DNA from 3 places in the Peribacillus sp. FSL K6-5616 genome. Region 2 is predicted to be linked to each of the others. Evidence: riboswitches for the same ligand, from Rfam matches in the RefSeq annotation. Region 2 holds a riboswitch; each other region holds the start of a gene.
The links. A riboswitch is a leader RNA that binds a small molecule or an ion and turns the genes downstream of it on or off. The one in region 2 is predicted to bind preQ1.

Region 1: it holds a riboswitch for preQ1, as region 2 does, so the genes downstream of both, MHB45_RS00065 (QueT transporter family protein) here and MHB45_RS17405 (VUT family protein) in region 2, are expected to answer to the same signal.
Region 3: it holds a riboswitch for preQ1, as region 2 does, so the genes downstream of both, queF (preQ(1) synthase) here and MHB45_RS17405 (VUT family protein) in region 2, are expected to answer to the same signal.

What each region holds. Positions count from the first base shown of each region.
Region 1 is NZ_JBBOYT010000001.1:10,912-15,097, reverse strand. Features, by position in the region: gene adhP (alcohol dehydrogenase AdhP) at 1-48, opposite strand, end outside; gene MHB45_RS00080 (DUF3892 domain-containing protein) at 354-653, shown strand; gene MHB45_RS00075 (hypothetical protein) at 737-1,549, opposite strand; gene MHB45_RS00070 (YbaK/EbsC family protein) at 1,659-2,180, opposite strand; PreQ1 riboswitch class I at 2,353-2,397, shown strand; gene MHB45_RS00065 (QueT transporter family protein) at 2,404-2,889, shown strand; gene MHB45_RS00060 (TVP38/TMEM64 family protein) at 3,013-3,669, shown strand; gene MHB45_RS00055 (PAS domain-containing sensor histidine kinase) at 3,787-4,186, shown strand, end outside.
Region 2 is NZ_JBBOYT010000001.1:3,624,816-3,629,001, forward strand. Features, by position in the region: gene MHB45_RS17385 (alpha/beta hydrolase) at 1-566, opposite strand, end outside; gene MHB45_RS17390 (PadR family transcriptional regulator) at 877-1,197, shown strand; gene MHB45_RS17395 (hypothetical protein) at 1,305-1,547, shown strand; gene MHB45_RS17400 (hypothetical protein) at 1,548-1,694, opposite strand; gene MHB45_RS17405 (VUT family protein) at 1,716-2,258, opposite strand; PreQ1 riboswitch class I at 2,309-2,351, opposite strand; gene MHB45_RS17410 (SRPBCC family protein) at 2,591-3,067, shown strand; gene MHB45_RS17415 (SRPBCC family protein) at 3,110-3,550, shown strand; gene MHB45_RS17420 (HD domain-containing protein) at 3,711-4,186, opposite strand, start outside.
Region 3 is NZ_JBBOYT010000001.1:80,437-84,622, reverse strand. Features, by position in the region: gene MHB45_RS00430 (aspartate kinase) at 19-1,365, opposite strand; gene queF (preQ(1) synthase) at 1,569-2,069, opposite strand; PreQ1 riboswitch class I at 2,174-2,219, opposite strand; gene MHB45_RS00420 (EamA family transporter) at 2,350-3,207, shown strand; gene MHB45_RS00415 (BA3454 family stress response protein) at 3,303-3,590, shown strand; gene MHB45_RS00410 (YfmQ family protein) at 4,073-4,186, opposite strand, start outside.

The DNA of each region.
Region 1 (4,186 bases), 3.6 Mb from region 2:
CTTTATCTCAAGTTTTTGGTTAAATTCATTGACGACCGCCGCCTTCATTGTCTTGACCTGTTGTTTTGCATTTACAGTGCTTGCCCCTTGTTTTACATTCATGATTACTATTCCTCCCTTAATCTAGTGGATATTATTTCTTGCTACTGCTTACACCAACTACTTAAACTTGCACTACTTAAAATAGTTGCAAGTGCCATGCCACTGCAAAAAGGCCAAGACGACAGCATTCACACAAAAAAAGTGCCGAAAGATCGGCCCATTTGGACGAATTAACGGCCCAAGTTGGACGAAATCCGGTTTGTATATTGCAGGAAAAATGGTTCACCCTATAAATAGGAGGTGTCTAAAACATGGACCAATTTGAAGAAGCCTATGAGTCATATAAACAGCAGGGAACACCGCAAGCAAACCAAAGTGATTCAGCAGCAGGAAAAGAGGAAATCATCGCCGTAAGGAAAAATGAAGAGGACAATATTATCGCCATCAAGACGGACTCCGGCCGCGAACTCGACTACCCCACAGCCCTTGCGGAAGCCAAAGCTGGCAACCTGGCCAACGTTGACGTCTTTCATAAATATGGACGTGACATATTACGGAGTGAGCCCGATGGGATAAAAGAAAATAACCTGGATCAACTGCCGGAGTTTTGAGTTTTTCGGGGAGACTGCCTGATACGGGCAGTTTTTTTCTATCTGGATGCGCAAAAAAAAGAACCAGCATGATTAGCCGGATCTTATTTTTCATAAGGATAGGATTCAGAGATTTCGAGCAGTCGGCCGCAGGACTCGACAACCTCGATGATTTCCATCCATGACATGTCCAGACCCAGTTCATTAGCATGGGAAATCTTATCCCGTAATTTTCGGATGGCATTCGCATCCTTCCTCCCTTTACTTTTCGAAGGGATTTGGAAGAAGTGCCTCAATTCTTTATCTTTATGTATAATATCGAATTTATCACTGATTTGCAGGCACTCTATTATATTGATATCCTCATTTTTATCGATTCTCCTTTTATATAATTCGGTTGCCTTTTCTAAACGGTCTTCGCTGATCATTGGATACCAGCTGCCATCGCCGAATCTATCCAGGATGATATCGCTCATCCTCATTTCCAATAAGGTAATATATCCGAATATCAGCATCCTGATCGGAGGCTTTTGGAGGTCGGCATGGGTAATCAACATTTTAATTGAATTATTCTCTAGTACGAACACCCTTGTCTTATTCTTAAAAATATGGAGAAGCTGGATCAAAGGGGTTGAATTCGAAACCATTTCCCTTGGTGAGAAGTTTCTCATATATTCAGAAATACTTCCCTCACCTAGTTCTTGCCTTTCGATATATCCGATGATTTCCCCTTGATCTTGGACTGCCAATATATCAAAATTCTTTTTTTTCATTGCTTTCTGGATATCCAGCGCCAGATCGTTTTTATGGCAAAACACAAGCTCCTGGGCAATGCTCTTAACCGTTATATTTTCTTCATAAAGAGTTTTAAGACTCAGATAGCTGCTATTGCTTTTTCTTTCGCTTCCATTTAACATCTTTCAACCTCCGATCAGGAACACTTTCTGCCCATTTTCCGCTTTAATAATAGAAATGCATGCGGCCCCCCGCAAATAAAATTCACTTTAGTGGACTCCATCCCATTCATCAAATGCCATCAACTGCATTTCCTGCCGCCGTTTCCACATTCCCTTTTTCTTCCCACCCCTTACAAACATCCACCCAATCCTTGGCACCTGAATATTCAAATAATTCAGCGAGTGTAAGTTCTATTGCAGAGTTTGAACTGCCGCAAGCCGGAAACAATGACTCGAAGCGCTTCATCGATACATCAAGAAAAACAGCTAAATCGTTTGCCAGGCCAAACGGGCAAACGCCTCCGATTGCATGGCCGGTCTGTGCAAGCACTTCATCAGGTGAAAGCATTCGTGCCTTGAAACCGAACGTCTGACGAAATTTCTTATTATCCACTTTCGCGTCCCCTGCGGCAACGACCAAAATCGCGTGTTCACCCTCCCCTTTAAAGGAAAGGGTCTTGGCAATCCGCGCTGGGATAACACCGATGGTTTCCGCTGCCTCAATCACCGTTGCACTAGATGATTCGAACTCCTTTACGTCGCCTTCCCGATTCCATTGTTTAAAATGGCTTTTGACACTTTCGATCGACATATTAATATTCACTCCTTTTTATGTACATATTGAAATAATATCATCCTTCATTGCAAAAATTCAAAATCCAATTGTGCTGCTTCATCTGATTGGAAACCTATAAATTAAAACCATTCTTTACAAATTGACGAAACAAGCTTACATGGGATACTATTAATCATCGGGTAAACGCCTGCACGTGGTTCGTAACCATCCCACGATAAAAAACTAGGGAGAGAGTAAAATGAATGTTCGTACACTCGTGATAAACGGGTTATTGGCTGCCTTGTATGTGGCGGTCTCATTGGTGTTTAAACCAATAGCTTTTGAGATGTTCCAATTCCGTGTACCGGAAATGTTGAATCATCTGATTGTATTCAATAAAAAATATATCTACGGTATCGTTGGAGGAGTCTTCATATCGAATCTGCTCTTTTCGCCGATGGTGCCATATGATTTGATTTTTGGGGTGGGGCAATCCCTGCTCGCCTTATTGCTTGTCATTTATGTTTCTCGTTTCATAAAAGGCATTAAAGGACGTATGATCGCTACGATTATCTTTTTCACGTTCACAATGTTTTTAATTGCAATTGAACTGAACCTTGCCTTTGGTTTGCCATTCTGGCTAAGCTGGATGACTACAGCTGTCGGTGAGTTCGTTGTCCTTTTGATTGGCGCGCCAATCATTTATGGAATGAACAAAAGAATTCAGTTTGAAAAGTGGCTTTAAAAGGAATCTTCGCGCCGTTAAGCCACTATAATGGAAAAGAGCTGTCTGCATGATGCGGCAGCTCTTTTTTTTCACCATTGAACTCGAAAATGATAAACTATTAGTAAGAATGGTGGTGGCCCTTTGAAAAAAGTCCTGACCATAATCGGTCTACTTGTAATCGCAATTTTTATATACTCTAATGCAGAACTGTTCACTTTGGTTTGGAAAAGTGATTTGGATTCTGTGATTGGCATATTGAAGGAAAATCTTTTGCTTACATTTATTGTGACATTCGTATTGATGTTTGTACAAAATTCTTTTACAATCATCCCCTTAATTTTGCTCCTGACCATCAATGTCACGATATTCGGATTCATATATGGCTATCTATGGAGTTGGTTTACAAGTGTTGTTGCCTCAGGATTCATTTTTTATGCAGCAAGAAACTGGTTTCAGGAGCTTCTTTTAAAGAAGATTGGTGAAAAGTGGCAAGAATCTGTAGTGGAGCATGGCTTCATGTACGTGTTTACAGGCAGGATTTTCCCGCTTATCCCCACAAGCTTAATTAACTTGGCAGCCGGAGTCAGCACCGTCACTTTCAAAGACTTTTTATTGGCGACGGCACTTGGCAACCTTATATACTTTTTCTTCCTATCACTGATTCCCTATGGGCTGCTATCTGTTGAAATGAACCAATATACGCTAGCTGCTCTTGCACTCCTCTTCTTACTATTCTTCATGATCTATAAGCGTGCAAAAAAGAAGAAGAAACTAACCTTCTTCAGAAAAAACAGGTGACCACATTGGCCCCTGTTTTTTTTATTTAGAGATTCTGCATATATTTTTTTCCGATAGTTTGTTAAAATGTGTATGTAATTTTACCTTTGAAATGTCTTAAAATCAGGGAGAATCTCCATGTCCAAACGCTCCATCTTAGCAATATATATCCTATCCGGGATTCTTACATTAGTCGTATTCGACTATTTTTTAACTACAAATATCCATAATAAAGAGGTCTTCATTCAACTCCAAAGGGCGGAAGGCATTGTTTTCCTTTTATCAATAGGCTTAATTCTATATCTTTATTTAGCTAAAAAGGAAGAATTCAAACGATTAAAAGAGGCGGAACAACGTCGGCGCACACTCATCAATTCAATGGTGGATTTCGTTAACTTCAAGGATGGGGATGGCCGATGGCTTGAATCCAATACCTTCGGGCTGCAATTATTTCAATTGGAGCATGTAGATTATAAGGGAAAAAGAGACAGTGAGCTCGCAGAATACACCGAATTTTATAAAGAATCGTTGATCTACT
Region 2 (4,186 bases):
CCTTGCAGAACAAGAGTTGGGGATGTGATTAAATCTAAATTTTCACCTGTCTCATTTATAATGTTCAACACATCTTTTAGTTGAGGCATAGGCTCTTCTTCAAGCAGCTTCACTTCTGCAGCAATTTGGTCTTCATCTTTGCCCTCAAACTTCTTATAAGCCTGTGCATAATTGAGCAAGCGGTTCTTTTGTCGATCGATACTTTTTCCTTGCGTCGGAGCACACATTGAAACTACCCCTTTTACAGGCAATTCAATTCCCACTTTTAATGAGAACACTCCCCCTAAAGAAATTCCTACAACTGCAATTTCCTCATAGCCTTCTCCTTTTAGGAAATTATAGCCATTAACTACATCTCCCCACCATTCCTTTGGACCAGTTTTAGCAAGTTCCTCGGCTGATACTCCGTGCCCACTATAAAGAGGTCCGTGGCAAGTATAGTCGAGATCATTTAAGTACTTCCCTAATTTCTTCATATCTCCTGTACTTCCGGTAAACCCGTGAAGCAGAAGAACTGCTCTCTTTCCACCTATATATGTGAATGACTCAGGTGCTTTCACTTTCATCTATCTAGGACCTTCTTTCTTTGCTCTTGTTGATAAATAGAATCTAAATGATTTTCGAAAAAAAATCAATTAATACCCCTTGAGTAGTGATTCTTCTATCCTATTCCGTATTTTCATTAAAACAATTAAATCATGTATATAGTATCCTTACCACACTCTTCACAACTCATCCGTTCCGAAGCACATTTTACTATGATTAAATTTATTTAGCAATCGTCATTTAACCATTTTTTTTAAGAAAAGTAAAATGCACCTTGTGATACGATGTACAACGTATTACACTTTAAAAATGAAAAGAAGGAGATTTTATATGGATAAAGAATTAATGAAGGGAAGCATTGACCTCCTTTTGCTTTCACTTCTTTCACAAAAAAGGCTATACGGCTATGAAATAACCAAAATCCTGAAGCAAATGAGCAAGGGCAACTATGAAATAAGTGAAGGCACCCTCTACCCTGCCCTTAAACGATTAGAAAAAAAAGAATTCATAAAAGGACATTGGAAAGAGTCCGAATCAGGCCGAAGGAAATATTATCATGTCACCGAAAATGGACAAACCGAACTTGAGCGGAAACGCGAATGCTTTTTCTTCCTGGAAAAATTAGTTCGAAAAAGCGCAGAGCAATTCTAAACCAAATAAAAAGCTTCCTGCACCCATTAATGGAACGGCCCAGGGAGCTTTTTTTGCTGTTTTACTCGTGAATTCGTACTGCACACTTAGTTTTCGCACGTTTACTCGTGAATTTCGCACTTTTACTCGTGAATTTTGCTGTTTTACTCGTGAGTTTTGCACTTTTACTCGTGAATTTTGCTGTTTTACTCGTGAGTTTCGCACTTTTACTCGTGAGTTTCGCAATTTTACTCGTGAATTTTGCACTTTTACTCGTGAGTTTCGCACTTTTACTCGTGAATTCGTACTGTACACTTAGTTTGGCACTGTTTACTCGTGAGTTACTTCAATCACGCAAAAAAAGGACCTAATCAGGTCCTTTTTTTGTCTATTCCTTTATGCTTGCGATAATTGGCGCAGGAGAGCTTCATGCATTCCCCTTGAACATGCGGGCCATATTTTTCACGAAAGGCCTCGAGGCAATAGCATTTTTCTTCTTCTTTTTTGGTTCCATCCATCGAGTGCATCCCTCCTAGCATTTAACTGGAGACTACACGTTTCTCCAGTTCTACGTTGATTCGTCCCAACAATACGGCACCAATGGACTGAATGATCGTTTTAACGATGATTTGGCCGATGACCGCAGCTGGTACTGCTTCCCATGGCAATATATTGGCACCCAGAGGACTTAGGCCAATCACGACAAATATTACTGAATCGAAAAATCCTCCAACGATCCCGCTGTAAAACACCCTCCAACTCATCGGGAGCTTTAAACGGGTATAAATTTCCGTATCCGCTGTTTCTGCGACCACGAAGGATAATGCGGAAGCAAACACAATCAGTAACGTATCTCCTAATAAAAATGATACACATGCAGATAAAATAAGTGCAGTGACGATGCATATATAGGTCTTCGCGCGGCCGAATTTATTCTGGACCAGATCTCGGAAGATGAAGGTTCCCCCGATGAGCAATGTCCCCATCGGGATGATGAACATGCCAAAATGTAATGGCGCAAAAGCTGCTGTAACCACATTCGCCGTGATGATGGATACTAAATACAATAAAATTCTTAACATTTCTTAATTCTCCTTATACAGAAAAAACAGCACCCTAAGAAAGAGCCCTGTTCTCCTTAGTTTTTTTGAGAGGGTAGCTAGAACCTCTTCCGCCCGGGCGGATTATCATTTTCCTTATTCATCGTAGCTTGAAAGCGGTTGGAAATCAAGAAGTTTCCATACCGTCGATTTAAGTATGTATTCGCTGAAACCGATTGATTTAGCCATTTATTTCAATGGGCCTGTTTCCCCCTTTTGCCGATTTCTGTCGCATAAAACTGCTTGACCGGCTGTATATAAAAGCCGAAAATCAAAGATAGAGTCTTGTACCTTATTTGGCGAGGAGAAAAAGAATGATGAAAAAAACTACGTTTGTCTATCCTATTTATATCGCAACCACACCAGAGAAGCTTTGGGAAGCCTTGACGAGTGGTGAAGTCACGAAGAAATACCACTTCGGATTACAAGTACAGTCTGACTGGCAAGAAGGGTCAGCCGTTAAATATTTGCTGGATGATGGACGGATTACCGATCATGGGCATGTACTTAAATGCGAGCCGTTGCACCTGCTCTCGTTTACATGGATCATGGCAGGAGACGAAACACCTCGCGAGCAGCCTACACGGGTCACTTTTGAATTACAGAAAATGGACGATTCTACTGTGAAGTTAATTCTTAGGCATGAGGAGCTATTGGAGACGGATTTCGTATATGATGACAATACCTTTGAAGGCTTGAATAATGGATGGCCAGCCCTTTTAAGTAACCTGAAGAGCTTGCTTGAAACTGGACGGACCCTCCCGCCCATATCAGTAGACTGGGATAATTAAACGGAAACTATAAAAACACATTGAAAGAGAGTTGAGTTAGTAATGGATACCCAAATAATCACGAAATTTAAGATAATCAAGCCAGCTACTGAAGTGTTTGAAGCCATTGTGAATCCTGAAAAAATCGGGAATTTCTGGTTCTCATCAAGTTCGGAAAGATGGGAAAAAGGCAGGACGCCTACATTGAGATACAACGAATACGATGCTGAAGTGGTCATTCATGTATTGGAAGTAGAGGAAAATAGGAAAATCGTGTTTGCATGGGGCGGAAATGATCAAGAAACGATTGTTACCATTACACTAAAAGAGTTGGATAAAACGAGTACGATCATTGAAGTGAACGAATCTGGATTGAGTGAAGACGACCCTGAAATAATAAACAAAATGATCGGACAAAAAGAAGGTTGGGTATATACATTAACCTGTTTAAAGGGTTATTTAGAAAATGGCGTTACTACTTTGAGAGCATCATTAGTTTTTTAATTATTAAAGATTGCTGGTTCAGATGTATAAGGCATCCGTTAATCTAGCTCTTTCCTAGATGTTCGATTATACGGGAGGAGACTTAGATGTTTCCGAGAAAAAACTCAAGGATGAATGATACCCTTGAGTTTTTGACTTTCCGTATGATTTGACACAAAGTTCAATCTGAAATCACTTTTAGATATATGCCCTTTGAAGCTTTTTTATAGGCTTCAATTCCCATTTTCTTCACTTTTTCCGATAAGCTGGATGCTCTTACTAATTGGGTTCCTTGAATAACGGAAGGGTCTATCAGGCGCATTTTATTTTTCCGATGTATATCGTATTCCAATTGATCTTCTTTCACCTTTACGTTACCATGGATCCGTTTTAACAGGTTTTGCACTGCATGGTCTTCAGTGAAGCTTAACAAGGACATAACTTCTTCATCTGTACTGAGTAAGTTATCAAGGCTGATCAGTTTTTTAGCTAAAGCCACTTTTAAGGTCTTTGCCAAGATATCATAGCCATATATATTAAGCGGGTTCATGAAAAAATCAATAACTTCGCTGTAATACGTTTTCACAAACCATTCCGCCGATTCAATATTATCCAGATACATCCTTCCATTTATTATGATGACATGATCTAGAAATT
Region 3 (4,186 bases), 3.5 Mb from region 2:
GTCCCTAAACGCTCATACTCAAAAGAACTCGTGATATAATGCCTGAATTGCCGTCTCTTCGTTGTGCCCTTTCACACCGAACATCATGCTTACCTCCGAAGAGCCCTGGTTGATCATCTCAATATTCACCTTTGCTTCGGCCAAGGCTTTTGACGCTCTTGCCGTTGTACCGACATTATGGCGCATTCCTTCCCCTACAACCATGATCAAGGCAAGATCATGCTCCACATTCACTTCATCGGCATGAAGCTCTTTCTTGATTCGGGAAATGATTTTCTTCTCGGCATCCCCTTTCATCTGGTCCTGCCTAAGAATAAGCGTCACATCATCGATGCCTGATGGAATATGCTCATATGAAACTCCATAATCCTCGAGGATGTGCAGCAGTTTCCGGCCAAAACCAACTTCCCGGTTCATCAAATATTTGCTAATGTAAATACTGCAAAATCCTTTATCACTCGCAATCCCAATAACCGGCCCGTTCGTATTATCCCGTGCATTCACAATGCGGGTCCCTTGTGCCGCCGGATTGTTCGTATTCTGGATATGGACAGGTATTCCCGCACGGAATGCAGGAATCAGCGCCTCATCATGAAATACCGAGAAACCTGCATAAGAAAGCTCACGCATCTCACGATAGGTCAGTTCCCGGATTCCCTTCGGATTGGAAACCACATTTGGATTCACCGCATAAACGGCATCCACGTCCGTAAAGTTCTCATACAAATCAGCTTTGACCCCATTCGCAAGAATCGAACCCGTAATATCGGAACCGCTTCTTGAGAAGGTTAACACATCACCATCTAATGTATATCCGAAGAATCCTGGGAATACAACGATTCCTGGCTCATCACGCAGAGCATATAACCGATCATAAGACTCTGGCAGCACCCTGGTAAATCCACCTTCATCCGTTACGATCAAGCCTGCCTTCTTCGGATTGATATACTGTGCCTCCACTCCAAGGCTTTGGAAATAACCTGCGACCAGCTTCGCATTATTATCCTCGCCACCGGCCTTCAAGGCATCCAGATAGCGCTTCGGGTTAGATTGATCTGCATGCAGCAGTGCCATTAAATTTTCATGAATCCCTGTGATGACACTCTCGGATATATCCAACTCTTCAGCAATGCTCGCATAGCGGGATACAACATCTTCTATCAAATGCTCTCCGTTATCCCCGCGCAGCTGCTGTTCCGCAGCTTCAATCAATAAATCCGTCACCTTTATATCATCGGAATTGCGTTTTCCTGGAGCGGAAACGACCACAATCTTCCTCTCTGGATCAGAAACAACAATTTCGAATACCTTCCTCAACTGTTCACCTGACGCAAGTGAACTTCCACCAAACTTTGCAACTTTCATCTCGACATCCCCTATTTTCGTAAATATTCTGTCAAAATTAACTCTCCCTATTATTACGCTTTTTCTCGAAACAATCAAGTGGAAATTCCATTATAGAAGGACATTTGTGCTTTTAAAAAGGACAGAATGACAGAACCACTGATCGAAATCAGCTATAAACTAAAAAAAGGACAACGGGCATATGCCCATTGTCTCTCCATTCTTTAGCGATTATCCACGGTTTCCGGGTATAAGTCATGATTCATCAAGCGGTAATTCGCCATTTCCTCATACTTCGTACCTAGTTTCCCATAATTCGTGTAAGGGTCGATGGAAATTCCGCCCCTTGGTGTAAACTTGCCCCATACTTCAATATATTTAGGGTCCATCAATTCGATTAAATCATTCATGATGATGTTCATGCAATCTTCATGGAAATCACCATGATTGCGGAAGCTGAATAAATAAAGTTTCAAAGACTTGCTTTCCACCATTTTCACACTGGGAATATAGCTGATGTAAATGGTAGCAAAGTCCGGCTGGCCCGTGATCGGACATAAACTAGTGAATTCCGGGCAATTGAATTTGACGAAATAATCCCGGTTCGGATGCTTGTTATCGAATGATTCAAGGATTTCAGGAGCATAGTCGAATGTATATTTTGTTCCTTGATTCCCAAGCAGTGTGATATCTTTTTTTAATTCTTCTTCTTTTCTTCCAGACATGAAAAGTCCTCCTAATCCCACATTTCAGGGAGATTCATAAAATGGGCCTCTATATAACAAAAACCATATCTCCTCAAAGATATGGTTGATTCGCGAAAAATATCAAAGCCATAGTTTTTTTAAGAGGGTGATGCTATGAACCTCTCCCGTTTATCGGGAAATATTTTAAAATTGTCATAGTAAATATAGAAAAAATAATCTAATCTGTCAATCATACATTTTAAATTTGGTTTGATTCTTGATGGCATTCAGCTTAAAATGTAGAAGAAGTTTATCCTACATGAAGGAAGAGATTAAGTCAATGTGGATTTTTGCAGCACTCATCACGAGTTTATGTTTCGGAATCAATAACAGCATTTTTAAATGGAGCAGCGGAAAAGGGTATTCCAAGATACATATCCAATTTTTCTTTTATTTTTCAGCATTTATTTTGTCCATTGTTTATGGAGTATTAATGGATGGTTTACAGATGAACTGGCTGTCCATCATGCTTGGTGCAGCAATTGGTGTACTGAACGCCAATGGTAACATCCAGATGGCAAGCGCCTTTGAAAAGGGTCCGGCAAGCTTGACATCTCCATTAATCGCAGCGAATGCCATATTCCCCATTCTCTGTGCAGCTTTAATTTTCCACGAACATATTTCTTCCTTGCAGTGGAGTGGAATCGCCTGCATGTTTATCGCTACATTAGTCATCCAATATACACCTAATGCAAAAGGTAATCATCAATATGTCCCATGGATGATGCACACATTACTCTCCATCTTATCTTTTGGTGTGCTCGGCATTCTTATGACGACATCAACACGTCTTCATTTAAACTCCCTTGATATCCTTGTATCAATGTATGGAGGCGGAATGCTTTATCTTCTTTCGGCTCTAGCCTTTAAAAAAGAAAAAATCAAGCTAAAGGAAGTCAAAATCGGTTCCTTAGTAGGCTTTTTAAGCATGATAGGCTATGGATGTTATTTCTTTGCTTTGAATACCGGCATCGCAAGCATCATTTTCCCTGTCGTCAGCCTGAACTGTTTGGTTGTCGTATTCGCTGGATGTTATATATTCAAGGAAAAACTAAAAACCTATCAAATTGCCGGTGTTCTTGCAGCATTAATCGGTATTATTTTAACTAAAATATGAATATAGTTCGTATAATAAAAACGACCTGGCTGTCATGTATATAAGCCAGGTCGTTTTTTATTTAACCGGAAAATGGAGAAGGTCAAAAAAAAGTATTGACACCTCCTGAAAAATATCAGATAATTTTGAATATTAACTTTCTCGATTTTACTGCTTTTGAAATGTTTGATTATCCTTCTGCCACGGGTATAAAAGAAATAGGTACAACCACCTCATTTAATTCTGAATCAGGAAAGGAAAGATGCATAATGGTAAAAGTTACAGTAACAGTTGATTTCCAAGGAAAATCTTATCAAACTAACGTCCTAACTAAACCGGGTACTGATCATGAAGTAATTTTACAACAAGCCCTTCATCAAGTTGAAAAACAATGGAAAGCATAAAAAAGCAGGCATCGCAATAGATACCTGCTTTTTTTTACCTTAAATACTATCCAAAATACTTTTCATATGCACGATTAACGACCCTCTTACAGCAATTCCCTCCTACTTAAAAACACATTTAATTGTTTTTTCAAAAGACACTAAAATCAAGATGCCAGTTTTTGCACTAAAATTTTTATAATGAAAAATATCTAATTGAAATGTAATTATATTAAAAGCCTTATAAAAAAAGACGGTCTTTTTAAGGCGCGTCTCAGCTGTAGACAATTTAACCGTTAATTCCACTCCAGGCACTCGCTTTCCGCGGGCGGTCCAGGAGCCTCCTCGGCGCCTTTGCGCCTGCGGGGTCTCCCTTGGACTCGCTTTTCCCGCAGGAGTCCCGCATCTTCCGTTCCAATCAACTTTGTTTTAAAATTTAGTTAGAACCCTTTTGTTTGCAAACTCAAAGACGGTCTTTTAAGGACCGTCTTTTTAATGTTCTATTAAACTAAATTTCTTATTAATGGCATGGAACGTTCTTGGAGGCTATCGGAAAACAGACTATAAGAAATGAGCTTCTTCTTGTACTGTTTAACTACATCCACGCGGTCGCTGTA